2 linked regions of the Caulobacter sp. FWC2 genome follow. Each later gene encodes a partner of the first gene's protein in a complex. Links are inferred from orthologs where the notes say so. Each region holds a gene or a part of one and is shown on either strand. Other genes may lie near its edges. The genes, in order: uvrB and CSW62_RS16480.

Region 1 (14,363 bases):
CCGCCAGCTTCTACGCCATCGCCGATCTCGACGAGGCCCGCGCCTATCTGGCTCACCCCGTGCTGGGGCGCGCCTGATCGAGGCGGTCGAGGCCATCCTGGCCCTGCCCGGCCGCGACGCCCACGCCGTGTTCGGATCGCCCGACGACCTGAAGCTGTGCTCGTCCCTGACCTTGTTCCACGCCGCCGCCCCGCACGAGCCGAGCTTCCAGCAGGCGCTCGACAAGTACTTCCCCGGCGCGCCCGACCCGCTGACGTTGGAACGACTGCAAAAACATCTCTGAGTTGACACTCGAAGAAATTCGCGTCAGCTTCGAAACCGTACCGGGGGCGTAAATTCTGATGTGTCGACGGACGCACGACGTCCGCGCGCGCGCCTCTTCCCGCATGCCTCTTTGTCTTGTCGCGTAGGCCTTCAACCGGGGCGCACATGTCGCTGAAGCCGATCGCCGACTATGCCGAATACGGCCTGCTGATCTGGCTGGCCGTGATCGCGGGGGTGTTGCTGCTGAAGGGCTTCTCCGGGGGCGACATCCGGGGGCTGATCGTCAATCGCAAGACCGGCGGCGTCTCGCCCGCGCGCGTGCAGGCCCTGGGCGTCGTGGTCGCCTTCGCCGGCTGGTACGCGACCCTGGGACTGCAGGCGATCTCGGCCCACGCCGACAAGCTGCCCGAACTTCCGACCGAGGCGCTCTCGATCCTGGCCGCCAGCCTCGGCGTGCACATCGGCGGCAAGTTCTACGAACGCACCTGAGGGGGAAGCATCATGATCAACACGCCCTGGGGCCTCTTGGCCTACATCGTCGGCATCGGCGTCGTCGCCATCATCCTGGGCTTCGCGGCCGTGGTCGCCTGGCGGCTGGCCACCAAGCGCGGCGAGCTGGACGGACTGATCGCCGAGATCCCGTCGGAGACGGCGCTGAAGGCGGCCCTGGTCGCGGCCGTCACCGCCGCCGGCGGCCAGGCGCCGACCGCCGACGCCGTGGCCGCCGCCGTCCGCCGCGTGCCGGTCAAGGCCAGCCTGTCGCGCTTCCAGTTCCTGATCTTCACCTTCGTGGTAGCCGGGCTGTTCCTGCTGCTGTCGATCGAGGCCGGGGCCTTCGTCGAGGTGCCGCCGACCGTGCTGGGCCTGATCGGCATCAGCGGCGGCAGCTTCATCATCTCCAAGGGCATCTCCAGCAACAGCAGCGGCGGCACGGGCGGCCAGGCCAACCCCGGCGACACGACCCAGACCTGATCCCTCGAAGGGAGGAGACCGACATGATCCGCTCGCTCTTGGGCGCCGCGATCCTGGCGCTGGCGCCCGCCCTCGCCCTGACCCTCACCCTGGCCCCAAGCGCCGCGCGGGCCCAGGCCACGCCGCCGGGTACGCCGCAGAAGGGCGCCCGGGCCGATCCGGCCCCTGCGGCCTGCCTGGCCCGCTTCGCCCAGGTCGGCCTGCCCCGGCATCGCGGCGACGACGAACTGGCCAAGCAGATCCTGATCTGCCGCGACGGCTACGCCGTGTCGTTCAACAAGGAGACGCGCAATCCCGACTGGGTGATCGAGCGGCTGTCGCCCGCCGCCCTGACCGGAACCGCCAAGCGCGCCGACAACTTCCGCGCCGATCCAGACGCCAAGGGCTTCAGCCCGACGCCGCAGGACTATACCGACCCGGCCAATCCCCGCGACCGCGGCCACCAGGCCCCGGCGGCCGACTTCAAGTCCAGCCAGCCCCTGACCGACGACAGCTTCTATATGAGCAACATGTCGCCGCAGGTGGGAGCCGGCTTCAACCGCGCCCAGTGGCGGTTCCTGGAGGAGGACGTGCGCGCGGCCGTGCTGTGCGGCGGCCACCAGGACGTGATCGTGATCACCGGCCCGATCTACGGCTCCAGCGCGCTGTGGATCGGCAAGGGCCCGTACAAGATCCTGTCGCCGGCCGCCTATTTCAAGGTGCTGTACGACACGCAGCGCGGCCGGGCGATCGGCTTCCGCCTCGACAACAAGGCCTACAAGAAGACGCCGTCCGACAAGTTCATCGTCCCGATCAGCCAGCTCGAGGTCGAGACTGGCCTGGACTTCCTGACCGCCCTCCCCCGCCGCGACCAGAACATCCTGGAAAGCAGCAAGGGCAGCTTCTGGGGCCATGGGCAGGGCTGCGCGAACGCGGTGAAGGACTGACCCTTCCTGAACGGACAGAAACGCGCCGACGGCGCGGGAGACGACCATGATCCAGTTCGACATCAGCGTCAGCGGCGCGCCCCAGGTGAAGGGCAGCAAGTGGACCGCCAAGGTCCAGGGCTCGACCGAGCCGGCCTTCCTGGTGGGCCAGACCGTGGCGTTCCAGGACGGCGATGGACAGCATCGCGGCCTCCATCAGCCCAGCCTGAGCAAGCTGCCCAAGCTCTATTACGATCGTGAGGCGGCGGCGGCCTCGATCGGCCTCTGGGCGCACTTCATGTGGCCAACGGTCACCGCGGAGGGCGGCGGGCATCATCTGGTGCTCAACACCTATGACCGGGCCCGCTTCACCTTCGGCTTCTACCAACTGGCGGCGCACACGCCCAAGGACAACCTCATCCTGCTGTTCCGGGCTCTACTGAAGCTGCCCAAGGCGGCGGACTATTTCCCCGACCTGCATCTGCTCGACGGCAAGGTCTGGCGGACGGAAAACGGGACCTCCTATTCGCTCGAGACCGAGACCCAGGTCCATCGCCCCAACGGCAAGGTCGAGACCCAGCTGGTCGGGTTCATGAGCTATCTCAACCCCGACACCACCACGGCGGGCGAGGCCGAGGCCCGCAACGGCGCCAAGCTGATGCACTGGCTGCTGAACGACCCTCTGGCGATCGACGCCTCGGTCAAGGTCGCCTCAGGCATCATGCGCCGCAAGGTCCAGGCCGCGGCCAGCCGTTACGGCCTGGTCGGCAAGGACCCCCGGCTGGCCATCTGGACGTCCGACATCACCCACCAGGGCCGGGGCGTGGACAAGATCCCCGCCGCCCTGGCCAAACCCACCCTGGCGGCGCAGCTGACCGCCCTGTCGGTCATCGGCTCCGACACCTATCCGGCGCGCTGCACGACCGTCGCCGCCAAGATCGCCCAGTTGCACACGGAGGCGGTGTTCGACGGCGTCACCCTCGGCGACGCCCAGCTGCCGCTGAGGGACTAGGGAGGGACGAGGCTTGCGGCCTGGGGTGCTGACTTGGTTGCGCGAGGAGCCGACGTTGAGCTCACTCCAAAAACCTGAAGTTCGCCCGTGCGGCGGCGCTAATTGGCGTGGGCGCCGTCTGAACGGCTAAGAACGAACATCGCTGGACGACGACTGTGACGGCTGCGGGCCGCGCCACAGGTTGCGCCCGCCGATGAAGATGAGGACGCCGACCACGATCGGTATCCCCGCGACGACCGCCGCAATGACCAGCAGGCCGCCGGCGGAGCTCGGGTCGCTCTTGCCGGTCATGACCACGAAGCCGGCGGTGCATAGGCCGCACAAGCCAACGATCAGCCCGCCTACAGCCATCAACAGCGCCCCGAACAGTTTGGCGACCGGGCGTCCGCCGCCGCTCTCGTCCGTCATTCGGCCAGCTCCCCGCGACCGCGCCGCAGCGCTCCGTTCCCGGGCGCGCCGGGTCGATAGAAGGTGTTGTAGGTGTCGAACGGAATGATCCGCCCGTCCGGCTCGACGAAGTGGACGCACGAGCGCTTCACCGTGCCGAGGTCGAAATTGTAGCGGTCCAGGAACTGCGAGATCACCACGCGGAACGTGTTTTCGTATGATAGGTCCTTGGGAACCGCCGCCTCAGGCAGGCAGCAAAGCAGGCTGGCCAGCTTCTCGGAGGTGTCCACCTGCGCCGTCGACAGCGACATCAGCTCGAACATCCCTCGCCGCAGCTCCGGATAGGCCTCGAAGGTCACGGTATTGGGCACTGCTGCGACGAACAGCTCTCGTGGCAGCATGGCCGTGACAGGCATGACCTCGGCGCCGTTGCGCAGGCCGTAGCCGATACAGATCTGGTCTGGATTGCAGGGTAGCGGGATCAGGTCCTCCAGCGCAAAAACCCCCGCCTCAGCGATCCTCCGCCGGATCTGGGTCAGAACGATGCGGTCGCGTCGGGGCTCGAAGCCGTCGTTGCGGCCGGCGTCCTGGATCGGCTGGAAGGTGACGCCGCGAACGCAACGCCACGCCAAGGCGTGGCGCACGATGTCGGGGATCTCCTCATCATTGAGACCCTTCTTCAGGGTCACGACCAAGGTGGTGGAGATGTTGTTGCGTTCCAGCGCCTCCAGCGCCTCCTGGCGCACCCGAGTCAGGTCGGCGCCGCGCAAGGCCATCAGCGGCTCGCGCTTTAGACTGTCGAACTGCAGATAGACCTCGAAACGAGGCATGAACTTCGCCAGGCGCTCGGCGAAGCCTGGCTCGCGAGCGATGCGCAGGCCATTGGTGTTGATCATCAGGTGGCGGATCGGTCGCCGCCGCGCCGCCTCCAGAATCTCGAAGAACTGAGGGTGCAGAGTCGGCTCGCCGCCCGAGATCTGTACGAGGTCCGGCTCGCCCTCGGACTCTACCAGGATGTCCAGCATCCGCTCGATCTCAGCCAACGGGCGGTGGGCCTCGCGCTTGACCGAGGAGTCGGCGAAGCAAACCGGGCACGATAGATTGCAGGCCTCGTTCACCTCGATGATCGCCAAGCACGAGTGCTGCTCGTGATCGGGACATAGGCCGCAGTCGTAGGGACAGCCATGGTCGGTGCGGGTCTGCGCGTTCAGCGGCCGATCGCCAGGCTTCAGCCAGTCCTGCTGCGATTTCCAGTACGACAGGTCGTCGGCGATCAGGGTCTTCTGCACGCCGTGCTCGCGACAGCGCTTGAGGAGGAAGACCTCGTTATCCTCGGCGATGATCTTGGCCGGGACCAGGGCCAGGCAGTCTTCACACAGACTGGTGGTCTGGCCCAGAAACAGATACGGCGCCGACTTGCGCACGCTCGCGACGCCGCTCGCGCTGGTCGTAGATCCATCCATAAGCCAGCAACCCTAAGCACAACAGATGGAAGAGATTAAACGGCCCGATCAACTTGGGATAGGGCTTGAGGAACTCCCAGACGAACCTTTGCGCGCCGTAGGCCATGCACAGCGCGTAGAACCCGCGCCGCATCGCCCAGTCGGCGCGCACGGCCAGACCGCTGAGATAGGCGGCCAGAAAAAGCGCCATCGACAAGCTCTCGTACAGCTGCACGGGATGGCGCGAGACCTGGTCGCCTAGGTCCACGCCCCAGGGCAGACGCGTCGGCGAGCCATAGGTGCCGTCTGCGATCCCGGCGAAGAAGCAGCCCAGCCGCCCGACAACGACGCCTAGGGCGAAGGGGCCGGTGAAGACCCCGCCCGTCGAGCGTTTCACCCCTTTCACCGCCTTATAGATCTCCACCGCGACGATGGCGCCGACCAGCGCTCCGACGACGCTGTGCGACAGGGACGGATTGGGGCCTCGCAGGCTGTTCAGCGAACCCGCCATCCAGGCGCCCGGCAAGGCGCCCATTGCCAGGGCGACAAAGTAGCCGCCGCCCACACGGCCGGCCACGCTCTCGGCCAACGCCTTCAGGCGCCAGCGATACAGAACCACGCTCAGCGCCAACCCGCTCAGCCATCCGCTGAGATCGAACGCGACATGGGCGAAGGGCGAGGTCGAGACCGAAATCATGCAGCGACATGGCCACGTCCGATGCTCTTTCGCAATTTGGAGCACGAGCGCTGGCTACAAATAGGTCCGGAGCCATTCCGCGACGAGTCACGAGCCCCCTCCCGCCACTCTGCTGCCACTCCCCGTCAGCAGGCCCTCTAGCCGTGAGCCTCGCGGGTCCCTAACTTGGGGCCATGCCTCGCACCCCCAATAGCGGCGTTTCCGACGTCTCCACGCCCTTCGTCATGGACGTTGTCCAGGACGTCGCTGACGCGACCATGCCCATGCTGTGGACCCCGCACCGCCCCGCGCGGCCGGACAAGTCCGAGGGCGGCAAGAAATTCAAGCTCGTTTCCGACTACCAGCCGGCCGGCGACCAGCCGACGGCGATCAAGGAGCTGGTCGACGGCATCAACGCCCGCGACCAGGACCAGGTGCTGCTGGGCGTCACGGGCTCGGGCAAGACCTTCACCATGGCCCAGGTGATCGCCGCCACCCAGCGCCCGGCGCTGATCCTGGCCCCGAACAAGACCCTGGCCGCCCAGCTTTACAGCGAGATGAAGTCGTTCTTTCCGGAGAACGCGGTCGAGTACTTCGTCAGCTACTACGACTACTACCAGCCGGAGGCCTACGTCCCGCGCACCGACACCTATATCGAGAAGGACAGCTCCATCAACGAGCAGATCGACCGGATGCGCCACTCGGCCACCCGGGCGATCCTGGAGCGCGACGACGTCATCGTCGTGGCCTCGGTCAGCTGCATCTACGGCATCGGCTCGGTCGAGACCTATACGGCCATGACCTTCACCCTGACGGTCGGCGACCGGGTGGACGAGAAGCAGCTGATCGCCGACCTGGTGGCCCAGCAGTACAAGCGCAACGAGGTGGCCTTCGAGCGCGGCACCTTCCGCCGCCGGGGCGACACCATCGAGATCTTCCCCGCCCACTATGAGGACCGCGCCTGGCGCGTGACCCTGTTCGGCGACGAGGTCGAGGCGATCTCCGAGTTCGACACCATGACCGGCAAGAAGACCGCCGACATGGAGACCATCAAGGTCTACGCCAACAGCCACCACGTCACCCCGCGCCCGACCCTGCGCCAGGCGATCATCGCCATCCGCGCCGAACTGAAGGAGCGCCTGGCCTGGATGTACGAGAACGGCAAGCTGCTGGAGGCCCAGCGCCTGGAGCAGCGCACCAATTTCGACCTCGAGATGATCGAGACCACCGGCTCGTGCGCCGGCATCGAGAACTACAGCCGCTACCTGTCCGGCCGCCAGCCGGGCGAGCCGCCGCCGACCTTCTTCGAATATATCCCTGACAACGCCCTGCTGTTCACCGACGAGAGCCACCAGACGGTTCCGCAGATCGGCGCCATGTACAAGGGCGACCGCAACCGCAAATGGACGCTCGCCGAGTACGGCTTCCGCCTGCCCTCGGCGCTCGACAACCGCCCCCTCAAGTTCGAGGAGTGGGACGCCATGCGGCCGCAGACGGTGCACGTCAGCGCCACCCCCGCCTCGTGGGAAATGGAGCGGGCCGGCGGCGTCTTCGCCGAGCAGGTCATCCGCCCCACCGGCCTGATCGACCCGCCGGTCGAGGTGCGCCCGGTCGCCAAGGACGGGGCCAGCCAGGTCGACGACGTGGTCGACGAGATCCGCCAGACCATCAAGAAGGGCTACCGCACCCTGGTCACCGTCCTGACCAAGAAGATGGCCGAGGACCTGACCGAATATCTGACCGAACAGGGCATCCGCGTCCGCTACATGCACTCGGACGTCGACACCCTGGAGCGCATCGAGATCATCCGCGAGTTGCGGATGGGCAATATCGACGTGCTGGTCGGCATCAACCTGCTGCGCGAGGGCCTGGACATCCCCGAGTGCGGTTTCGTGGCCATTCTCGACGCCGACAAGGAAGGCTTCCTGCGCTCGGAGACCTCGCTGATCCAGACCATCGGCCGCGCCGCGCGCAACGTCGACGGTAAGGTCGTGCTCTATGCCGACAGGATCACCGGCTCGATGGAGCGGGCCATGGCCGAGACCTCGCGCCGCCGCGAGAAGCAGCACGCCTATAACCTCGAGCACGGCATCACGCCCGAGAGCGTCAAGCGCGACATCAAGGACATCCTCAACAGCCCCTACGAGCGCGGCGACCGCGTGCTGGTGCCGATGGGCATGTCCGAGACCGACGACCGCCCGTTCAGCGGCGACAACTTCAAGGCCGCGCTCAAGGACCTGGAGGCCAAGATGCGCGAGGCCGCCGCCAACCTGGAGTTCGAAACCGCCGCGAGACTGCGCGACGAGATCAAGCGCATGAAGCTGATGGACCTGGAATTCGCCAACGAGGTGCTGGCCGCGACGGGGGACGAGGTCGACAAATCAGCGCCGAAGCGCCTACGCGCGGAGATCCGCCAGGAGAAGGCGGAAGAGTTCCGGAAGAAGCGGAAGTAGGCGACCGCCCCTCCCCCCCTTTGGGGGAGGGGGACCGGCGAAGCCGGTGGAGGGGGTAAGCGCCCGCCTACCAGCCCTTCATCGTGTCGTAGTTGTCGCTGAAGATGATGTTGTAGACGATCCACTTCGCGCCATTGTCATAGGCCTGGAAGCGCATGAACAACGGCGCGCTCTCCAGCCGCGCCATATAGACCGCCACGACGAAGCCATCCGCCGGCCTGCTCGTCCCTACCAGCTGCCAGTCCCGCAGCGCCCCATAGTAGCGCAGGCCGTTCTCGGTCCCGGCGACGGCCTGCTCAAGCTCCGCCTGCTTCTTGCTCATCAGGGTGCCGGCGAAGGCCTGCGTGTAAGCCTCGGATACCTTGCCGGCCTTCAGCGACGTCATGAACGCATCGACCTTGGCCTGAACCGCAGCCGGCGGCGCGTCGGCGGCCTCGGCCGCCCGCGCGGCGACGGGCGCCATGCAGAGAACAGCGGCCGCGATCGCGGCGGCGGGGGAAACAAGACGAAACATGGATAGCGCCCTCGACTGAAGGCTCAGCTTAGGCGGCTTCGGGGGAGAGACGCAATCTTCGGAAGAGTCGACGCGACCGCCGACCCCTTCGGCGCTGGGGGTTAGGGGCGACCTAGCCCGCACGCCCGCGCTAACCGTCCCTCCGCCGGTGGCTAAAACTCATCCCAACCGGGATCCTGCTGCGACGCGCGACCTCCGCCCATGGCAGCGGCGACCCTGGCTTGCTGCCGCGCGACCGGGTTTTGGCCGGGGCGATCTCGTCCCGGCTGGGCCACCTGCGGTCGCCGCCCGCCGCGAGCGCTGGTCTCGAACTGGGCCACCAGCTGCGCGAGTTCCCGCGAGCCCGCCTTCAGATTGGCCGCGGCGGCAGTGGCTTCCTCGACCATGGCGGCGTTCTGCTGCGTGACCTGGTCCATCTGGTTGACGGCGGTGTTGACCTCGTGAAGGCCCGTGGCCTGCTCCTGCGAGGACTTGGCGATCTCCGAGATCAACCCATCGATCTGGGCCACCTTCTCCACGATGCCGGTGAGGACGCGCCCCGTCTCGCCGACAAGCTTCACGCCGCGTTCGACCTGGGCGCTGGAGGTGGCGATCAAGGCCTTGATCTCCTTGGCGGCGTCGGCCGAGCGTTGGGCCAGGGCGCGCACTTCCTGAGCGACAACCGCGAACCCGCGACCGGCGTCCCCCGCCCGCGCGGCTTCGACGCCGGCGTTGAGGGCCAGCAGGTTGGTCTGGAAGGCGATCTCGTCGATGACGCCGATGATCTGCGTGATCTGCCGTGAGGAGCTGTCGATTTCCCCCATCGCGGCGACAGCCTCGCCAACGACCTGGCCGGATGTCACCGCGTCCGCGCGCGCCGAGGAGGCGGCGACCGAGGCTTGCTTGGCGCCCTCGGCGCTGCGCCGCACCGTGGCGGTGATCTCGTCGAGCGCGGCGGCGGTCTCTTCCAGGCTTGCGGCCTGCTGCTCCGTGCGGCGTGACAGGTCGTCGGACGCCGCCGCGATCTCCTCCGCCCCGCTGCTGACGCCATCGGTCGACCCCGACACGGCGGTCATGGTCTCATCCAACATGCCCATGGCGGTGTTGAAGTCGTGGCGAACCTTTTCGAAGGCCGGGTCGATGGCCGCCTCGATCCGGTGCTTCAGATTGTTGCTCGCCAACTGCTCGAGTCCCTTGGCGACTTCCTCGACGGCGCGGACGCGGGGCGTGACGTCGGTCGCGAACTTGACCACCTTGATGACGCGCTTCTTGGCGTCGAAGATCGGGTTGTAGGACGCCTGGATCCAGACCTCACGGCCGCCCTTGCCGATGCGCTTGAACTCGGCGGCGACGAACTCACCATTGTTCAGCGTCTTCCAGAAGTCCTGGTATTCGGCCGACCGAGCCAGCGCCGGCTCGACGAACATACGATGGTGCTGGCCCTGAACCTCCGAAAGGGCATAGCCCAGAGCCTTCAGGAAGTTCTCGTTCGCGGTGACGACCTGTCCATCGGGCGTGAACTCGATCACCGCCTGTGCGCGTGAAATCGCCTCGATCTTTCCTTCGAACTCGGCGTTGCGCAGCTTCTCGGCCGTGATCACCGTCGCGACCTTGACCACCTTGGTCACGACGCCCTTCCCGTTCCGAACGGGATTGTAGGAAGCCTGAATCCAGACCTCCGCGCCGCCCTTGCCGATACGCAGGTACTCCCGCGCATCGAACTCTCCACGCCCGAGCTTGGCCCAGAAGGCCGTGTACTCCGCGCTGCGCGCATAGTCGGGCTCGACGAACAGGCTGTGATGCCGCCCTTTGATCTCGGACAAGGCGTAGCCCATGGCGGCGCAGAAATTCTCGTTCGCGGTGAGGATCTTGCCGGCGGTGTCGAACTCGATGATGGCCAGCGCCCGTCCGATCGCGGCGAGCGTTTGCGAAGATTCCGCGCCGGAAGAAGTTTGAATGCCGAACATGCTGCTCTCCGGGAGAGGGCGCGGCATCGCCTTGGCGTTGCTCGGCCTTCAAAGGTGGAAAATCTGCTAACTTTAATTTCCGCCGACCTTCGTACGCGCCCAGAATTAAGGTGATATTTATCCCAATTCGCCGCAATTGTTCCATAAGTGCAGATTCGTAGGCTCAGTTTGCAGCATAGGGCCTTTTGTCGCACATTCGGAACACGGATCAGCTTTAACGATTATTGTAAAAACACAATCCGGAATTGAGCTTTGAGCGATCTTCCACTTCTTGATCACGCCCTGCCACTGGCCTCGCATCTGATCCTGCGGACGACCGATCGCGACAGCTTGGCCGAGACCCTGAGCGACAAGTATGGCGCGGCGCTCACCAGCGCCGGTCAGGAGGACTCGCCCTTCTTCGCCCAGGCCAACCGCGTACAGGTGGGTGGCGTGACCCTGCACTACTGCCGCTATGACACGCCCGTCGATATCGCGTTCTCCGATATGGCCGGCGTCAGGCAATTGCTGTGCCTGACGAGCCAGGGGCGGATTTCATCCGGCGGCAGGCAGGCTCAAATCAATGCCGACGCGACGACGATCCTACCGCCGGACTCGTCGTTCCTGGCGTCCTACGGCGCTGGCTATCAGCATATCGTCACGCAGTTCGACGTCGAAGCGCTGCGCCGGAAGGCAGAGGCTATCGTCGGCTATCCGCAACACGGTCCGTTCGTCCTGCCCGTCCTGCAGGCGCTCGCGACCTCGACGCGCGTTCGCTCCCGGCAGATCTCCTTCGCCCTCGCGCGGATGCTGGCGACGGAGGCGGATATCGACATGCCGCTTATCGAGATGGGCCAGGCGCTGAGCAGCGCCTTCCTGTTGGAAAATCTCTCCGGCTTCGCCGATCGTCTCGCCGAGGAGCCGAAAAGCCCCTCGATCGCGGCCGTGAAGGTGCTTGAGGACTATATCCAGGCAAACTGGAACCGTCCGCTGACCGTCGAGGACATCGCCGCCGCCTGCGGGGTCAGCGTCAGGAGCGTCTTCGCCCGCTTCAAGCAGCACCGAGGGATCGCGCCGCTGACCTATCTGCGCGAGCTTCGCCTCGATCGCGCGCGTCACCTGCTGCTCCACGATCAAGACAACTCCGTCATCTCCATCGCCATGACCTGCGGCTTCTCCAGCTTCGGGCATTTCGCCCGCCGGTATCGGGAGCGGTTCGGCGAACTGCCCTCGACGACCCGCGCGCGCGGGCGGCCGGCCTAGGAGAAGGCGTTTCCGGGGAGAAGGCGTTTCCGGTTGGCGACCGAACGCGGCCAACCGGATGATCGTCAGCCCACCATCGCCGCCAGCCTGCCGCGAATGAGCGCCTCGGCCTCGGCGACGATGCGGTCGACCAGGTCCTTGACGGTCGGGATGTCGTGGATCAGGCCCTGGACCATGCCGGCGCTCCAGATGCCGCCGTCGGTGTCGCCCTTGGCCAGAGCATCGCGGCCGCGGGTTCCGGCGACCAGGTGGGCGACGTCCTCGAACTTGGCGCCGCCGGCCCGCTCGATCTGCACCACCTCCTGGCTGACGGCGTTGCGCATCACGCGGGCCGTATTGTGCAGGGTGCGGAAGATCAGGTCAGTCTGGCGCTCGTCATTGGCGACCATCTGTTCCTTGAAGGCCATCGGGATCGGGGCCTCCTGGGTGACGCAGAACCGGGTGCCCATGTTGACGCCGTCGGCGCCCAGGGCGAGGGCCGCCACCAGGCCGCGCGCATCGGCGATGCCGCCCGAGGCCAGCATCGGGATCTTCACCTTGTCGGCGGCGGCTGCGATCAGGATCAGGCCGGGGATGTCGTCCTCGCCCGGGTGGCCGGCGCACTCGAAGCCGTCGATCGAGATGGCGTCGACGCCCATCCGCTCGGCGCTCAGGGCGTGGCGGACGGCGGTGCACTTGTGGATGATCTTGACCCCGTGGGCCTTGAGGTCGTCGACATGTTCCTGCGGCTTGTAGCCGGCGGTCTCGACGATCTTGATCCCGCTCTCGATGATCGCGGCCCGGTACTCGGCATAGGGCGGCGGGGTCATGGCCGGCAGGATGGTCAGGTTGACGCCGAACGGCTTGTCGGTGAGGTCGCGGGTGCGGGCGATCTCCTTGGCCAGGGCTTCCGGCGTCGGCTGGGTCAGGGCGGTGAGGAAGCCCAGCGCCCCGGCGTTGGCGACGGCGCTGACCAGCTCGGCCTTGCCGACCCACTGCATGCCGCCCTGGGCGATCGGGTGCTCGACGCCGAACAGCTCGGTGAAACGGGTCTTGATGGCCATGATTGGGTCGCTCCCTCTAATTTTGGGAGACTATGCCGGAGTGACCTTAGGGGCAGGCAAGAGGGATCAGCGCCGCCCGATCCGCGCCAGCGCGTTGGCCCGGAGGATGGTGCGGTCAATGATGCATTCCTCGCCGTCCACCTTGCCCTGCTGGCCGTATTGCGTCTCGTCATAGTAGGGCAGGCACGCGGCGTCGCGGTCCTTGATCCAGGCGCGCTGCTCGTCGCGCAGGGCGAGCCTCTGGGCAGGCTTCAGCCGGGCCATCAGCGCCTTGTAGACGCGGTTGAGCCGGGCGTCCTCGGCGACGCGCGAGCCGGCGAAGCACTGCACCTGCTCCATGGTCGCCCCGCCCCGCCGGTCGCAGAGTTCGCGGGTGGTTTCGCCGTGCGCTTGGGAGGCGACGGGCGCGGCCAGCAGCAGCAGAGAGGCGATGGCGAGGACGCGGATCATCGGGGCAAGCTCCACCTAGGGAGCACCACCGTAGCCAGAGAACAGCGATCCGCAAACCTTGCCGACGGACGTCACATCCGCCGGATCAGGGCGCTAACAGGGCTTCCAGCGCCTGGGCCCGGCGGGCGGTGTGCTTGAGCTCGCAGGACGCGGCGTAGAACGGGGAGATTGTGCCGCCGGACAAGGCCCGGACGGTGGCGCAGTCGGCGTCGCGGAAGGCGATCCAGGCGCGCTGGGCCTTGAGCAGGGCGGCCTTGGCGTCGGGGTTCTGGGCCAGGCCGGCCATGTCCGCCGTGTAGGCCCGGTTCAGGCGCGCGTCCTGGACCTTGAGCTCGGCCAGGGCGCATTTGACGAGACCCGGCGTGTTCTGGCCGTCCGGCGAGTTCAGGCAGCGGTCGTAGCCGAGGCTGTAGCGGGGCTCGTCACCCGCCGCCGCCGCCGAAACCGGCGCGGCCATCAGTAGCGCCGCGATGATCAGTCCCGTCCGCCCCATGGCCGCCTCTCCCTCGCTATTGCAGGCCGGCGCGGCCGATGGCGTAGAAGCGCTCGGCGCGCTGGGTCTTCAGCTGGGCGGCGCTCATGTGCGCCATGGCCTTCAGCTCTTCCTCGACCGCGTCGCCGACGGCCTGGATGGCGACGTCCGCGTTCGAGTGGGCGCCGCCGGCGGGCTCGTCGACGATGCGGTCGACGATGCCCAGCTTGATCAGGTCCTGGGCGGTGATGCGCATGTTGGTCGCCGCGTCCTTGGCCCGGGCGCCGTCGCGCCACAGGATCGAGGCCGCGCCTTCCGGCGAGATCACCGAATAGATCGAGTGCTCCAGGATCAGCACGCGGTTGGCGCCAGCCAGGGCGATGGCCCCGCCGCTGCCGCCTTCGCCGACGATGGTGGCGACCATCGGCGTGCCCAGGGTCAAGCAGCGCTCGGTCGAGCGGGCGATGGCCTCGGCCTGGCCGCGCTCCTCGGCGCCCAGGCCCGGATAGGCGCCGGCGGTGTCGACAAAGGTGATGACCGGCAGGCTGAAGCGCTCGGCCATGTCCATCAGGCGCACGGCCTTGC
Region 2 (14,430 bases), 860 kb from region 1 along the record:
ACCCGCAGGTCTGGGTGCTGACCGACGACATGTACGAGCACCTGGTGTTCGACGACTTCGAGTTCACCACCATCGCCCAGGTCGAGCCCAAGCTCTATGACCGCACCCTGACGATGAACGGCGTCTCGAAGGGCTATTCGATGACCGGCTGGCGCATCGGCTACGCCGCCGGCCCCGAAGCGCTGATCAAGGCCATGGGCAAGATGATCAGCCAGACGACGTCCAACCCCTGCTCGATCTCGCAGTGGGCGGCGCTGGAAGCGCTGAACGGCACGCAGGACTTCATCAAGCCGAACGCCAAGCTGTTCCAGGAACGCCGCGACCTGGTGGTGTCGATGCTTAACCAGGCCACCGGCCTGCACTGCCCGACCCCGGAAGGCGCCTTCTACGTCTACCCGTCGTGCGCCGGCCTGATCGGCAAGACCGCGCCCTCGGGCAAGGTCATCGCGACGGACGAGGACTTCGCCGGCGAGCTGCTGGAAGCCGAGGGCGTGGCGGTCGTGCACGGCGCGGCGTTCGGCCTGTCGCCGTTCTTCCGCATCAGCTACGCGACCAGCAACGAAGTCCTGGAAGACGCCTGCGCGCGCATCCAGCGCTTCTGCGCCAGCGTGAAATAGTCGACAGATCCTCCCCCGCGATGCGGGGGAGGTGGCCCAGCGGGCCGGAGGGGGCTAGCTCGGCCTTCACAGCATTCGCCCCCTCAGTCGCTCCGCGACAGCTCCCCCGCACACGGGGGAGCATCTTTATCCCTACCCGTCGATCCAGTCGGTCAGGCCTTCGCGGGCGTGAACTTCGCGCAGCGCCGGCCGCTGGCGGATCGTGTCGAGATAGCGCTTCAGGTTTGGCCATTCAGTCGCTGGCTTGGGCATGTTGCGCGTCCAGCGGCACAGGATGGTCGCCAGCAGGTCCACGGTCGTGAAGTGGTCGCCGACCAGATAGTCGCGGTCGACCAGGCGGGCGTCCAGCCGCGCAAGACCCGCCTCGATGCGCTCGCGGGCGGCGGCCTGCACGGCTCGCTGGGCTTCTCCGCCGGCGGGCTCGTGCGGATAGAACCAGGCCCGGAAATGGGGCTGAAAGCTGTTGGCCAGCCACAGCGTCCAGCTGAGATATTCGGCGCGCGCGGGCGATCCAAGCGGCGGCGCGAAGCCGGCTTCCGGATGACGCTCAGCCAGCAGGGTCGCGATGCCCGCCATCTGGGTGACCGGCGCGCCGTCGACGATCAGGGTCGGCACGACGCCGTCGGGATTGAGCGCCAGATAGTTGGGCGTCTTGTGCTCGCCCTTGTCGAAATCAAGCAGCTTGGCCTCGAACGGCACGCCCAATTCGAGCAACAGCCAATGGATGGCCGTGCCGGCCGTGCTGGGCGAACCATAGAGCGTGTACATCGAACCCCTCCGTGCTGACGCGGCGGATAGGCGGATGCTTCTGGGGTCCGGTCAAGCAAAAGGCCTCCGCCCTTTCAGGCGAAGGCCGTCGAAATCCCCGAGCGTCTAGTCCTTGGGCTTTTCGCGCCACTTGGACTTGGCGTCGTCCTTGGTCACGCTCAGGTGGAGCTTGTCGTCATTGATATATTCCACCCAGTCCAGCGGGATCAGGTGGTGCTTGAAGCCCGCGCCCAGATCCAGCTTGGCCAGCTCGATCTCACCGCCGATGATGTGGTCCACGCGACCGACATGGCCGCCGTCCGAGCCGACGACTTCCTGGTGTTCCTTGATTTGCGAGAGGTCGATCATGTGTCGTCTCCAAGATTAAGCGAGACCGTGACGGGTCCCTCGCGACATCAAACGGCCATGCCCCTCGTTAAGTTTCAGCTTGCCATGCACGCATGGATTGTTCTTGATACGTTCTGAGTGGATTTGGGGACGACGCATGAGCCTTCGCGCCTTTCTCGCCAGCGCCCTGCTTCTGGTCGCCGGCCCCGCATTCGCCGATCCGGCCATCGGCAAGCGGGTCGACGCCATCTTCGCCGACGACGCGGTGACCCTGACCGAGGCAGGCAAGACCGTGTTGGTCTACCGCACCAAGCCGCTCGATCCCGCCGCCGAGCCCGGCCGCTCGAACTATGTCGGCGTGCTGTACGCGCCGGACGGAACGGCCTTGACCGAGGACAGGCCCGGCGACCATCCACACCAGCGCGGTATCTGGTGGGCCTGGATGAAGGTCCAGACCGGCGGCAAGACCGTCGCCGATGGCTGGTACATGAAGGGCCTCAGCTACTTCGTCCGCTCGAAGACCTTCCTGGGCGACGCCGAGGGCGGCGGGACCCTGACGGTCGAGGTCGACTGGATGGTCAATTCCGGACCGGAGCTGGCCTATGTCGCCCGTGAGACCACCAAGGTCACGGTGCGCCCTCTGAAGAGCGGCGCGCGGCGGGTGGAGTTCGACACCACGATCACCTCCCGCGTCGACGCCCTGGGCCTAGGCGGCAGCGAGGACGATCGCGGCTTCGGCGGCTTCTCGATCCGTCTCGTCGATCCCGAGCACCTGACCTTCGCCTCGGCGGGGAAGACGATCACGCCGAATGGCGCGGCGATCACCGCCGGCGGCAATATGGGCTTCGCCTGGACCGGCGACGGCGCCCCCGCCTGGGCGGTGGGACTGGCCTGCAAGGCCAATGGTCAGGCGGTGACGCGCTGGATGCTGTACAACGACCGTTCGATGCAGAACTGCGTCTTCCCCGGCCGCGCGCCGCTTGTCCTGAAGAAGGACGAGGCGTTGCATCTGCAGGAAACCTTGGTCATTCGTTCCATTCCCAAGAAGAAGTCCCCGTAAGCGCCCAAGGAAGCCTGGAGAAATGGCCGACATCGTCAATCTGAACCAGGCCCGCAAGGCTAAGGCCAAGGCCGATGACAAGGTCCGGACGTCCGAGAACCGCGCCAAGTTCGGCCGCACCAAGGCCGAGAAGACCCTGGACGCGGCGCGGGCCGACAAGCTGAAACGCGACCTCGACGGCGCCAAGCGCGAGGACTGAGTTTTGGCTGGCTTGAAGAAGCGATCCGTGAACCTGGCCGGCCACGCGACCTCGCTCGCCTTGGAGCCGGAGTTCTGGGCGGTGCTGGACAAGGCGGCGGCCGATGAGGCGATGAGCCTGGCCGGCCTGATCCAGAGGATCGATCTTGAACGCGGGGAGCGTCCGCTGGCCTCGGCCTGCCGAGTGTTCGCCCTGATGCGGGGTGGCGGCTAAGTCAGCGAAAAGAGGAAGGCCTCGCCTAGTCCCGCAGCTCCGGCGTCACAGCGGGGCGCCGCTGCGTCGGGATCGGTGGCGGCTGCGGGTTTGGGGCCGAGCGTAGCGTTCTCGACAGCTCCGGCAGGCTCTGACGCCAGTCGGCCTGGCCGCCGGCCATGACTCCCAGCTTCCAGGCCCCCAGGATCGTCGTCGCCAGGATGGCGATGACCAGTAGGGCCGCGAAGAGGCCGCCGGCGCTATCGCGGTGCGCGTGTCCGTCGTGCGCGAGCGTCTTGGCCATGATCAGCCCGGCGTCTTGGGCGCGTCAGGAAGCTTCGGCGCATCCGGCAACTTCGGCGCCGAGGCCGAGATGTTCACATCGACCTTCTTGTTCTGCGTGAAGCCGCCGGACATCACGAAGAATGCGAGAACCGCGACGATCACAACCAGTCCGCCCACGATGAACGCCAGGCCGGTGTTACCGCCACCGCTGCTGCTGGTTCCTTCGGCCATGAGAGTCTCCGTGCCTATTCGGCTTTGTTCGTGATGGCGGATCAACGGTACGTGAGCTCCGAAGTTCCTTTCCCGACACTTCGCCGCCGCTCGGCGGCGCCGGTTGGGGCTTAAGCTCCGCGCGGTTTGTGCTACATATGTTCCATGTATCCCGATGATGACTCGCTCGAAGCCGCCGGCGGTTTCCCGGGCGACCTGCCCTCTCCGCGCATCTCCGACCTGGCCCGGCCGCGCCCGCCGGCCCATGGCCATGCCACGCCCGACTATCTGGACGGCCTGAACCCCGAGCAGCGCGAGGCGGTCGAGACGACCGAAGGCCCGCTGCTGGTCCTGGCGGGGGCCGGCACCGGCAAGACCCGCGTGCTGACCACACGTCTGGCCCACATCCTGGCGACGGGCCGCGCCCGCCCGTGGGAAATGCTGGCCGTCACCTTCACCAACAAGGCCGCCCGCGAGATGCGCGAGCGGATCACCCACATCATCGGCCCGGAGGCTGAAGGCCTGCGCTGGCTGGGCACCTTCCACTCGGTGGCCGCCCAGATCCTGCGCCGCCACGCCGAGCTGGTGGGGTTGAAGTCGAACTACACGATCATCGACACCGACGATAACGAGCGGCTGCTCAAGCAGCTGATCGAGGCCGAGAACATCGACGCCAAGCGGTGGACGCCGCGGATCCTGTCGCAGATCATCGACGGCTGGAAGAACCGCGGCTGGACGCCCGACCGCGTCCCGACCAGCGAGGCGGGCGAGTTCGCCAACGGAAAGGGCATCAGCCTCTATCGTCAGTACCAGGAGCGCCTGCGCATCCTGAACGCCTGTGATTTCGGCGACCTTTTGCTGCACAATATCAGCCTGTTCACCGGCCATCCCGACGTGCTGGACGAGTTCCAGCGCCGCTTCAAATACGTGATGGTCGACGAATATCAGGACACCAACGTCGCCCAGTACCTGTGGCTGCGGCTGTTGGCTCAAGGTCGCCAGAACGTCTGCTGCGTCGGCGACGACGACCAGTCGATCTATGGCTGGCGCGGGGCCGAGGTCGACAACATCCTGCGGTTCGAACGCGACTTCGCCGGCGCCAAGGTCGTGCGCCTGGAGCGCAATTACCGCTCGACCGAGCACATCCTGGCGGCCGCCTCCGGCCTGATCACCGCCAACAAGGGCCGCCTGGGCAAGACCCTGTGGACCGAGGCGACCGGCGGCGAGAAGGTCAAGGTCAGCGGCGTCTGGGACGGCGAGGCCGAGAGCCGGATGATCGCCGACGAGATCGAGCGGGCCAAGAAGGCCGGCCGCAAGTACAACCAGATGGCTATCCTCGTGCGCGCCTCGTTCCAGATGCGCGCCTTCGAAGAGCGCTTCGTGATGCTGCAGATCCCCTACAAGGTGGTCGGCGGTCCGCGCTTCTTCGAACGGGCGGAAATCCGCGACGCTCACGCCTATCTGCGCCTGATCCAGTCGCCCGACGACGATCTGGCCTTCGAGCGGATCGTCAACACGCCCAAGCGCGGCATCGGCGACACCTCGGTGCAGAAGCTGCTGCAGATCGCCCGGCTGGGCGGCGTCTCGACCGTCGAAGCGGCGCGCCAGATCATCGCCAGCGATGAGCTGCCGGCCCGCACGCGGACGGCGCTCAGCAACTTCATCCGCGACCTGGACCGCTGGCGCTCGCTGATCGGCTCGGTCCACCACCAGCGCCTGCTGGAGACCGTGCTGGAGGAGAGCGGCTATACCGACGCCCTGCGCCTCGACAAGGGTCCGACCAGCCAGACGCGGCTGGAGAACCTGAAGGAACTGGTCCAGTCGATGGCCGCCTTCGATACGCTTGAAGCCTATCTGGAGCACGTGTCCCTGGTCATGGACCTGGACCGCGAAGCCACCGGCGACGCCGTCTGGATCATGACCCTGCACTCGGCCAAGGGCCTGGAATTCCCGCTGGTGTTCCTGCCCGGCTGGGAGGAAGGCGTGTTCCCCAGCCAGCGCAGCATGGACGACAAGGGCGAGAAGGGCCTCGAGGAAGAGCGCCGCCTGGCCTATGTCGGCATCACCCGGGCGCGCGAGCAGGCCCTGATCAGCTTCGTGGCCAACCGTCAGGTCTATGGCCGCTGGACGTCGCAACTGCCCAGCCGCTTCGTCGACGAACTGCCGATCGCCCACGTCGATGCGGGCTCCGAGACCGGTTACTATGGCGGCGGCCCCGGCATGCAGACGACGGCCGCCTCGCGCTGGGACGATCCCGGCACGTCCGCCTTCCAGGCTGGCAGCAGCTATGACAGCCCCGGCTGGAAGCGCGCCCAGGAACGCACCGCCGGCTTTGGCGAGCGCAACCCCGCCTGGCGTGGTTCCCAAGGTGTCCGCGCCGGCTCGTCCGCCCGCTCGGCCCCGATCGAGGGCGAAGGTCGCCTGGTCGCCGTCTCGGCCCCCAGCAAGAGCGCCTATGCGCGCGGCGACCGGGTGTTCCACGTCAAGTTCGGCTACGGCCAGGTCACCAGCATCGAAGGCAACAAGCTGACCGTGGTCTTCGACAAGGCGGGCGAGAAGAAGGTCATCGACAGCTTCGTCGAGAAGGCCTGATCTCCTCGCCCCGGTCGGGGCTAGAGGTCCCGCCTACTTCGCCGGCAAGCTCGCCAGCAGTTTGCGAGCCGCTTCGGCGTTGCTGTCGCCGTGCGGATTGCTGGCCACCGGCGTCAGCAGGGTCCGCGCGTCGTCGAACCGCTTCTTCTCGATCAGGGCCTGGGCCGCGTCCAGGCGCAGGTGGCTGATCTGGGGGGCGATCTCGACGGCCCGGATGCGCACATTGACCAGATTATCGGTCAGCGGCTCCAGGCTGCGAGAGTCGGCATAGCCGTGCAGGGTCGTAGGATTGTTGGGGTCCAACTTGAAGGCGCGGGCGAACAGCTTGCTGGCCTCGCCGAACGCGGCCTTGCGTTGGCTCTCGTCGGCATAGCCCGTGGCCATGTAGCTTTCGCCCAGGAGGACCAGGGCCTCCTCGTCATTCGGATTGGCGGCCAGCAGGGTGTTCAGGATCGCCTGACCCTTCGCGCGATCGCCCAAGGTGACCTCGGCGCGGGCCAGGACCATCTGGGCGAAGTGGTCGTTCGAGCGGCCAGCTTCGGATCGGATCGACGCCAGAACCTTGGCCTGGTCGGCCTTGGGCACCCCCAGCTTCAGCCGCTGGTTATCCAACAACAGGTCATCGGGGCCGGACGGCATGGCGGTGACCGTCACCTTGGCCTTGAACCGTTCCTTGCGCGGCAACACCCGGACCTGCAGCGACCGCCGCAGATACTGGCGCAGTTCGCCGTTCAGCTTGGCCGGATCGGTCCCGAACACCGCCTTCCAGGCCGTCGTCGGCGCCTGACCGCCGCGCACGGCGTCCAGATAGCGCGGCAGCAGCGCCGCCCGCTTGGGATCCGTCAGGATGTAGTGGGTCAGCAGCCAGGACTGGGCATAGTACATCTGGCCGTCCCACTTGCCGAGTTCGCTCAATCGCTTGCTCAGCAGATCCTCGGCGGGCAGCCAGACCAGGCTGGGCGTCACCAGGGCGTCGCCGCGCCAGCGGTTGTAGTCGCCGATCACCCGGCGATCGTTCTCCAGACTGGCCGTCATGTAGTACTCGGCATAGCCCTCGACCAACCAGGCCGGATAGGCATTGGCGTAGTACTGCATCATGAAGTGGTGGACGTATTCGTGCAGGGCGATGTCGTCGCCCTTGTTCCAGTCGTTCTCGTTGTCCTCGCTGCGCACGGCGACGGCGAAGACCTCGGTCAGGGTCGGGAAATAGAGCCCCGCCGTATAGGGCGGCGCTTCAGGGTACACGCGGCGCAGCTCGTCCTGGTTCCTGACCAGATAGACGGGCAGCTTGCGGGGCGAGCCATCACTGGCGCTGCGGCCATGCACGGCCCACAGCATGTCGTCGAAGTCCTCGAGCATGGTGGCGTAGTCGCGGACCGTCTTGTCCGTATGCCCGTAGACAATGAAGTGGTCGCTCTCGGCCCGCTTCCATTCGGCGTGGGCGGCCAGAGGCCCCGCAAGCAGCGCCAGACCCAGCACGCCGGGCAGCGCCCGTCGCAAATTCAACCGTAACATCGTCATTCGCCCCCAAGCGCAATCTTCGATTGAGATAAACGGTTTGACCGAAGACGCGCAAGCCTTGGGCTGTCATTCTGCCGCGGGGGTTGAACGCGACAGGCGGATAACCATATGCTAGTCAGGAAGCAGCCAACGCTACAGCCCAAGGCGGCTGAGCATCCAGGCGCTCCATCGCCCACCCGCCGTCACCAACGGCTCCGGGCGGATATCTCCACCCCTTATAATCTATCGGGTCCGGCGACACGCTCGACCCCTGTCTGGAACTTTATGAACACCAACTTTACCCGCAAGGCCGCCACCAAGAGCGCGCCCCACATGCCTTCGACCTTCCGCACCGCGACGCCCGTCCGTTCCGCCCAGCCCGACTGGGTCTGGCCCGGCCTCACCCGCGCCCAACTGCGCGACATCGTCATCGACCAGATCGGCTAACGCGGCCGTCTCTCCGCCAGCCACGTCTCCCACGCCCCGACCACGACCAGAACCAGGGTCGAAAGGATCGAGAGGACCAGCGGGCTGACGTGGCTCGCGATCGGGATCAGCGCCGCCAACAGCGCCAGGCCGACGATCCGCGTCCTCGACCACTGCCGAAACACAGACAGCTTGAAGACCAGGGCGCCGAACAGGAACAGCGCCGGTCCGCCGATCACGGCGGCGGCGGTCTTGAAGTCGGTGTGGCCTAGCGGATGGTGCAGCACCCACTCGTCGCCGACCGCCGCCACGATGACCCCGGCAACCGGCAGAAGGTGGCTGTAGGTATAGGCCACGCGCGCGATCCGGCCCGGATTGTCGGAATGGGCGATCGCCTCGCTGGCCGCCTCGGCGGTGAACGAGAAATAGATCCACCACATGGCGATGCTGCAGACCAGGGCGCTGGCGAAGGCCGCGATCACCTCGAACGTCCACGGCAGGCCGCCCACGGTCGCCCCGGTGACGATGACCGACTCGCCCAAGGCGATAATCGTGAACAGGGCGCAGCGCTCGGCCAGGTGACCGCCCTCGACGACCCAGTCGGTCGAGGACGAGCGCCCCAGGCCCGGCGTCCAGAAGCCCATGGCCGGCGAGGCGTATTCGATCGCCATGGCTACGCCCCAGATCAGCAGCCGCGCCTCGCCCTGCTGGAAGGCGCCGGCGATCCAGAAGATCGCCGACAAGGACAGCCATGCCAGGATCCGCGCGAAGTTCAACCGGTGGGCCGGCTCTCGCCAGACGCCGACCAGGAAGAACAGGGTCCGCCCCACCTGGATGAAGACATAGGCGCAGGCGAAGACGAGACCTCGCTTGCCGAAGGCGTCCGGGATGGCGGCCGAAAGGACCAGGCCCGCCGCCATCATCACGAACAGCATCACCCGCACAGGCGTCCGCTCGGGATCCATCCAGTTGGTCACCCAGGCCGTGAACACCCACGCCCACCACACGGCCAGCAGCAACAGCCCCGCGTGCAGCAGGCCAAGGCCGGTCGGGTGGCCGATCACGGCGTGCGAAAGCTGGGTGACCGCGAACACGAAGACGAGGTCGAAGAACAGCTCCACATAGGTGACCCGGGCGTGTTCGTGCTCGCGGCGTTCGCGCAACAGCGGCTTCTTGCTCATGACGTCCCTCTTCGCGGCCACCCTAGAATCCGCTTCATGAGTCTCGCGAGCGGGATTTCGAACCAAAGTCCTCGTCGCGCGCTATGCCGACATGGACCAGCGGCTCGAAAAGATCATCGGCCATCTGAAGGCCTTCACCCTCACCCGCCCTGTCGCCTTTGGCGCCCCGGCCTGCGCCGTGCTCGGCGCCCTGGCGGGACTGGCCATGCAGACCGGCGCGCAGGACGGCGCCTACACCTCTGAGATGGAAGCCGCCCCATACGCTCAGCAGGCGCAGGCCGAGCCGCTGTCATGGCCAGCAGGCAAGGTCCCGGACTATGTCGTCGGAACCGACTTCCTGCAGGCGACGCAGTCTCCACAGCCGATCCAGTACGCCGACTATGAACCGCCCCCGGCGCCGGAGCTTCCCGACTATGTTCCGGCCCAGCATGGTCCGGCGACGCCGCCCCTGCCGGCCGACGCGCCCAACTGGGCGTCGGAGCGCGGCGATATCCTCGACGTCTCGCTGCCCGAGGATCGCAGGCCGCAATCCGCACAGGCGCCCACCCCGCTCGTGATGGCGGACGCGGCCGCTACCGGCATGACGACGCGCTAAGGCTCGCTTTTCGCGCCCTTTAGAGCTAACAGGCGCGAATGACCGACTATACGCCCCAGCAGATCGTCGCCCGCGGCGCGCGCGCCGAAGCCGAGACCGCCGCCGACGCCATCGACAACCATCCCGGCCTCGAAGGCGCGACCTACTCGATCCTGGAAGAGGACGAGGACAAGGGCATCTGGCGCATCGACGCCTTCCCGACGACCGACGAGGAAGACGCCAGCCTGATGGCGCTGCTGGGCGAATACGACCTGAAGGTCGTCCGCGACACCCTGGCCGACGCCGACTGGCTGGCCATGGCGCTGTCGGGCCTGCCGCCCGTGCGCGCCGGCCGCTTCTTCGTCTATGGCATGCACGACCGCGGCCGCCTGCCGGCCAGCACCGTCAACCTGCGCATCGAGGCCGGCGCGGCCTTCGGCACGGGTCACCACGGCACCACCGTCGGCTGCCTGCAGGCCTATGACCGCCTGATCAAGGCCAAGCGCTTCAACAAGGTTCTGGACGTCGGGGCCGGCACCGGCCTGCTGGCCATCGCCGCCGCCCGCACCGGCAGCAAGCTGGCCGTCGGCACCGACATCGACAAGCCGTCCGTGCGGATCTCCAAGGAGAACGCCAAGGTCAACAAGGCCAACGCCAAGTTCGTCCACGCCTCGGGCCTGTCGAACCCGCTGGTGGCCAACAATGCCCCCTACGACCTGGTGTTCGCCAACATCCTGGCCCGCCCGCTGATCAGCCTGGCCCAGGACATCAAGCGCGCCCTGGTTCCCGGCGGCACGGTCATCCTGTCGGGCCTGCTGCGCACCCAGGAGCGGATGGTCAAGGCCGCCTATCTGTCGCGCGGCTTCAAGGTCGTGACCCGCATCCACCGCGACGCCTGGGCGACGCTGGTCCTGCAACGGCCGTAAAGAATGATCCTCCCCCGCGATGCGGGGGAGGTGGCCCAGAGGGCCGGAGGGGGCTAGCTCGGCCTACGCCGCGACGGCCCCCTCAGTCGGCTTCGCCGACAGCTCCCCCGCAGCGCGGGGGAGCATCTGGTCAGCAGCGCCTGAGAGGCTTAAATCCTCCCCATGCGCCAGACCTTCGACGAATCCACCGACCCGTCCTTCGGGCCCAAGCACGTCCCGCTGATCCGCGCCGCCATGGCCGCGCAGGGGCTGGACGGCTTCCTCGTGCCGCACGAGGACGAGCACCAGAACGAATATCTGCCCGCCGCCAATGACCGCCTGGCCTGGGCCAGCGGCTTCACCGGCTCGGCCGGCGCCGGCGTGATCCTCAAGGACCGCGCCGCCGTGTTCGTCGACGGCCGCTACACCTTGCAGGTCCGAGAACAGGTCGACCAGGGCGTGTTCGAGATCCGCGACCTCGTCGAGGGCGGCGTCCCGGCCTATCTGGAGACCACTGACAAGGGCGCGGTGATCGGCTACGACGCCCGCCTGCACAGCCCCTCGGCCTTGGAAGGCCTGAAGGCCGCCGCCCACCGCGCCGGCGCGATCCTCAAGCCCGTCGCGGCCAACCCGATCGACCAGGCCTGGGGCGACGCCCGCCCCGCCCAGCCGATGGCGCCGGTCGTGCCGCAGTACGTCGAATATGCCGGCGAAGAGTCGAGCTCCAAGCGAGCCCGGGTCGGCGCTTCGATCGCCGCCTTCGGCGCCGATGCGGTGGTGATCACCGCCCCGGCCTCGATCGCCTGGCTGTTCAATGTCCGCGGCGGCGACGTCATCCGCTCACCCCTGCCGCTGGCTCAAGCCATCCTCAAGGCCGACGGCACGGCCCGCCTGTTCCTCGATCCGGCCAAGGTGACCACCGACCTGCCGGCGTGGCTGGGCAATCAGGTCTCGCTGGAGACGCCGGACAAGCTGGAAGAGGCGCTGGGCGACCTGTCGGACAAGACCGTGGTCGTCGATCCTGGACAGTCCTCGGCCTGGTACTTCGACACCCTGGCCGCCGCCGGCTCGAAGATCGTGCGGGCCATGGACCCCTGCACCCTGCCCCGCGCCTGCAAGAACGGCGTCGAGCTGGACGGCACGCGCGAGGCTCACAAGCGCGACGGCGCGGCCCTGACCCGCTTCCTGCACTGGCTGGCCACCGAGGGCCAGATCAACCCGCCCGACGAAAAGGAGGCCGTCGCCAAGCTGGAAGGCTTCCGCGAGGCCACCGGCAGGCTGAAGGACCTGTCCTTCGACACCATCGGCGCGGCCAACGGCCACGGCGCCCTGCCCCACTATCGCCCGACCGAGCGGTCCAACGAACGCGCCGCGAGGGGCTCGCTGCTGCTGGTCGACAGCGGCGGCCAGTATCTGGACGGCACCACCGACGTCACCCGCACCGTGGCGATCGGCGAGCCGTCGGCCGAGATGGTCAACCGCAATACGCTGGTTCTGAAGGGCCACCTGGCCATCGCCCGCCTGCGCTTCCCGGCCGGCACCACCGGCTCGGCCATCGACGCCTTCGCCCGCGCCGCGCTGTGGGCGCATGGCCTGGACTACGACCACGGCACCGGCCACGGCGTCGGCGTCTATCTGGGCGTTCACGAGGGGCCGCAACGGATCGCCAAGGCCCCCAACCTCATCGCCCTGCAGCCCGGCATGATCGTCTCGAACGAGCCCGGCTACTACAAGGACGGCGAATACGGCATCCGGATCGAGAACCTGGAAGTCGTCATGCCGGCCGAGGACGTCCCTGGCGGCGATCGCCCAATGCACCGCTTCGAGGCCCTGACCCTGGCGCCGATCGACCGTCGCCTGATCGACAAGACCCTGCTGACGGCCGAGGAAGTAGCGCAGTTCGACGCCTACCACGCGCGGGTGCTGGCCGAGATCGGGCCTCGGGTCGAACCCGAGATCCGCGCCTGGATGGAAGAGGCCTGCGCGCCGCTCTAGGGCGGCGCTGCCCCCTCCGGCCCTGCGGGCCACCTCCCCCATAAAGGGGGAGGACGCCTCGGATTCTGCTCCCCCTTTATGGGGGAGCTGTCGCGAAGCGACTGAGGGGGCTTCTCGGCCCTACTTCAACCGCGTCCACTTCTGCGTCTTGCACAGCGGCGCGACGATGCAGCCCTTCAGCTTCAGTTCGTTGTCGCTGAGCAGTTCGACCGTGCCTGAATAGGTGCCGCCGTCGTCGGGGTTGTAGACCTTGCCGCCGGTCCACTTGGTCGGACCGCCGGAGAAGTCGTACAGCATCTGCAGGTTCTTCAAGGGACGGCCGCGCTGGGCCTCGTCCTTGTTTTTGACGTCCTTCTGGGCCGGGCTGGCCTTGATGTGGTCGGACGTGATCAGCTTGCCGCACAGGCTGTTGCCGCAGCGCGTGATCTCGACCTGGCCGCCATTGGTCGGCGTCTGCCAGACCCCGGTGACGTCGGCCGCGAAGGCCGAGCCGGCCGTGACGGTCAGGGCGGCGGCGAGCAGGATGGTGCGCAGCATTCGGTACTCCCAATAGGTCCGCGCCTTCAAATGCGCGTTTGAACCCATTCGTTGCGTGATCCGCCCAGTCAGGACAAGGCCGAAGGCGAAAACGAGGCGGGAATTGCGGTTGCGGCGATGCGTCTCAGCCGTGGACGCGGGATCGGCGAGCGCTGACTGCCCCCTTGGGTGGCGTATAGCCGTCGTGGTCCAACCGGCCCAAGGTCATGCCAAGACGCGCCGGCAGGTCCCGCACATGCAACACGCCGTTCAAGCTGGCCGCAGCCAGCGCCACGTGCCCGCAGGCATAGGCGTCGCCCGCCGCGTCGTGGTGCTTGAAGTCGACGCCCAGGTGGCCGCAGACCACGTTCAGCTTGTGCGACGACAGCTCCGGCCAGACGCCGCGCGCCACCTGCACAGTGCAAAGATAGTCGAAGCTCGGCGCGCGGACGCCATAGTGCTCGCAGGTCCGGCGGATCACGCTGACGTCGAACGAGGCGTTGTGGGCCAGCACCAGCGCGCCGTCCAGTTCGGGCCGCAGCCGCTCCAGCACGTCCGGCCACTCGTCGGCGTCCTCGACATGCTGAGGGCCGATGCCGTGGAAGGCGATGTTGAACCGCGCGAAGCGATTGCCGGGCGGACGGATGTAGTGGTGCTCGATCCTCGCCACCTGGCCATCCTCGATCCAGGCCAGGCCGATCGAGCAAGGGCTGGCGCGTTGTTCGTTGGCGGTCTCGAAGTCAAGAGCGATGACCTTCATGCGCCGACCATCTCCAGCCACTCGTCCTCGGTCATGACCTGGATGCCGAGGTCGGTGGCCGTCTTCAGCTTCGAGCCCGCGCCTGGACCTGCAACGACCAGATCAGTCTTCTTCGACACCGACGAGGCCACCTTGGCGCCCAGGCTTTCGGCCTGAGCCTTGGCCTCGTCGCGGGTCATCTTCTCCAGCGAACCGGTGAAGACAATGGTCTTGCCGGCCACGGCCGTGTCGGTCTTGGGCTTGGCGACCGGCTGGATGTCCAGTTCGGCGACGAGATTGGCGACCTTGGCGCGGTTATGCTCCTCGGCGAAGAACCGGGCCAG

Evidence for each region.
Region 2: the proteins of uvrB (region 1) and CSW62_RS16480 are in contact, whole or in part, in a crystal structure (PDB 7EGT), measured with the Thermus thermophilus proteins. The link is inferred for Caulobacter sp. FWC2 from one-to-one orthologs. Residues at the interface, in WP_096411307.1 of Thermus thermophilus: Glu23, Leu25, Arg26, Asp27, Gly28, Glu29, Arg30, Phe31, Arg55, Glu326, Asp327, Phe328, Glu379, Ser382, Gln383, His398, Gly400, Arg401; in WP_096412145.1 of Thermus thermophilus: His654, Arg656, Phe657, Gln666, Asp668, Glu669, Lys680, Arg681, Leu682, Ser683, Lys685, Tyr686, Ala687.

The regions. Positions count from the first base shown.
Region 1 is NZ_PEBF01000001.1:4,283,346-4,297,708, forward strand. What follows is about bases 5,501-8,481. They hold uvrB (excinuclease ABC subunit UvrB), read left to right. Parts: upstream 5,501-5,852; coding sequence 5,853-8,111; downstream 8,112-8,481. Other genes in these bases: CSW62_RS20365 (prolipoprotein diacylglyceryl transferase family protein), read right to left, coding at 5,501-5,679; CSW62_RS20375 (hypothetical protein), read right to left, coding at 8,179-8,481. Outside these bases: CSW62_RS20335 (hypothetical protein), read left to right, coding at 430-753; CSW62_RS20340 (hypothetical protein), read left to right, coding at 766-1,236; CSW62_RS20345 (DNA/RNA non-specific endonuclease), read left to right, coding at 1,260-2,162; CSW62_RS20350 (hypothetical protein), read left to right, coding at 2,209-3,153; CSW62_RS20355 (hypothetical protein), read right to left, coding at 3,280-3,561; CSW62_RS20360 (radical SAM protein), read right to left, coding at 3,558-4,964; more of CSW62_RS20365, read right to left, coding at 4,912-5,500; more of CSW62_RS20375, read right to left, coding at 8,482-8,625; CSW62_RS20380 (methyl-accepting chemotaxis protein), read right to left, coding at 8,778-10,571; CSW62_RS20385 (AraC family transcriptional regulator), read left to right, coding at 10,824-11,813; CSW62_RS20390 (nitronate monooxygenase family protein), read right to left, coding at 11,879-12,856; CSW62_RS20395 (lysozyme inhibitor LprI family protein), read right to left, coding at 12,923-13,306; CSW62_RS20400 (lysozyme inhibitor LprI family protein), read right to left, coding at 13,392-13,799; CSW62_RS20405 (acetyl-CoA carboxylase carboxyltransferase subunit alpha), read right to left, coding at 13,816-14,363. UniProt on the Escherichia coli protein: The UvrABC repair system catalyzes the recognition and processing of DNA lesions. A damage recognition complex composed of 2 UvrA and 2 UvrB subunits scans DNA for abnormalities.
Region 2 is NZ_PEBF01000001.1:3,428,528-3,442,957, forward strand. Bases 3,489-6,536 are described here. They hold CSW62_RS16480 (UvrD-helicase domain-containing protein), read left to right. Parts: upstream 3,489-3,823; coding sequence 3,824-6,250; downstream 6,251-6,536. Other genes in these bases: CSW62_RS16475 (hypothetical protein), read right to left, coding at 3,489-3,679; CSW62_RS16485 (hypothetical protein), read right to left, coding at 6,284-6,536. In the rest of the region: CSW62_RS16435 (pyridoxal phosphate-dependent aminotransferase), read left to right, coding at 1-617; CSW62_RS16445 (glutathione S-transferase family protein), read right to left, coding at 750-1,385; CSW62_RS16450 (DUF2171 domain-containing protein), read right to left, coding at 1,491-1,733; CSW62_RS16455 (DUF6807 family protein), read left to right, coding at 1,870-2,772; CSW62_RS16460 (DUF4169 family protein), read left to right, coding at 2,795-2,971; CSW62_RS16465 (ribbon-helix-helix domain-containing protein), read left to right, coding at 2,975-3,184; CSW62_RS16470 (hypothetical protein), read right to left, coding at 3,210-3,467; more of CSW62_RS16475, read right to left, coding at 3,470-3,488; more of CSW62_RS16485, read right to left, coding at 6,537-7,756; CSW62_RS26435 (hypothetical protein), read left to right, coding at 8,036-8,197; CSW62_RS16495 (low temperature requirement protein A), read right to left, coding at 8,194-9,357; CSW62_RS16500 (hypothetical protein), read left to right, coding at 9,449-9,952; CSW62_RS16505 (50S ribosomal protein L11 methyltransferase), read left to right, coding at 9,991-10,857; CSW62_RS16510 (aminopeptidase P family protein), read left to right, coding at 11,020-12,831; CSW62_RS16515 (DUF2147 domain-containing protein), read right to left, coding at 12,952-13,368; CSW62_RS16520 (3'-5' exonuclease), read right to left, coding at 13,493-14,128; NAD-dependent DNA ligase LigA, read right to left, coding at 14,104-14,430. UniProt on the Escherichia coli protein: A helicase with DNA-dependent ATPase activity. Unwinds DNA duplexes with 3'-5' polarity. Translocates on single-stranded DNA with 3'-5' polarity. Initiates unwinding more efficiently from a nicked substrate than double-stranded DNA.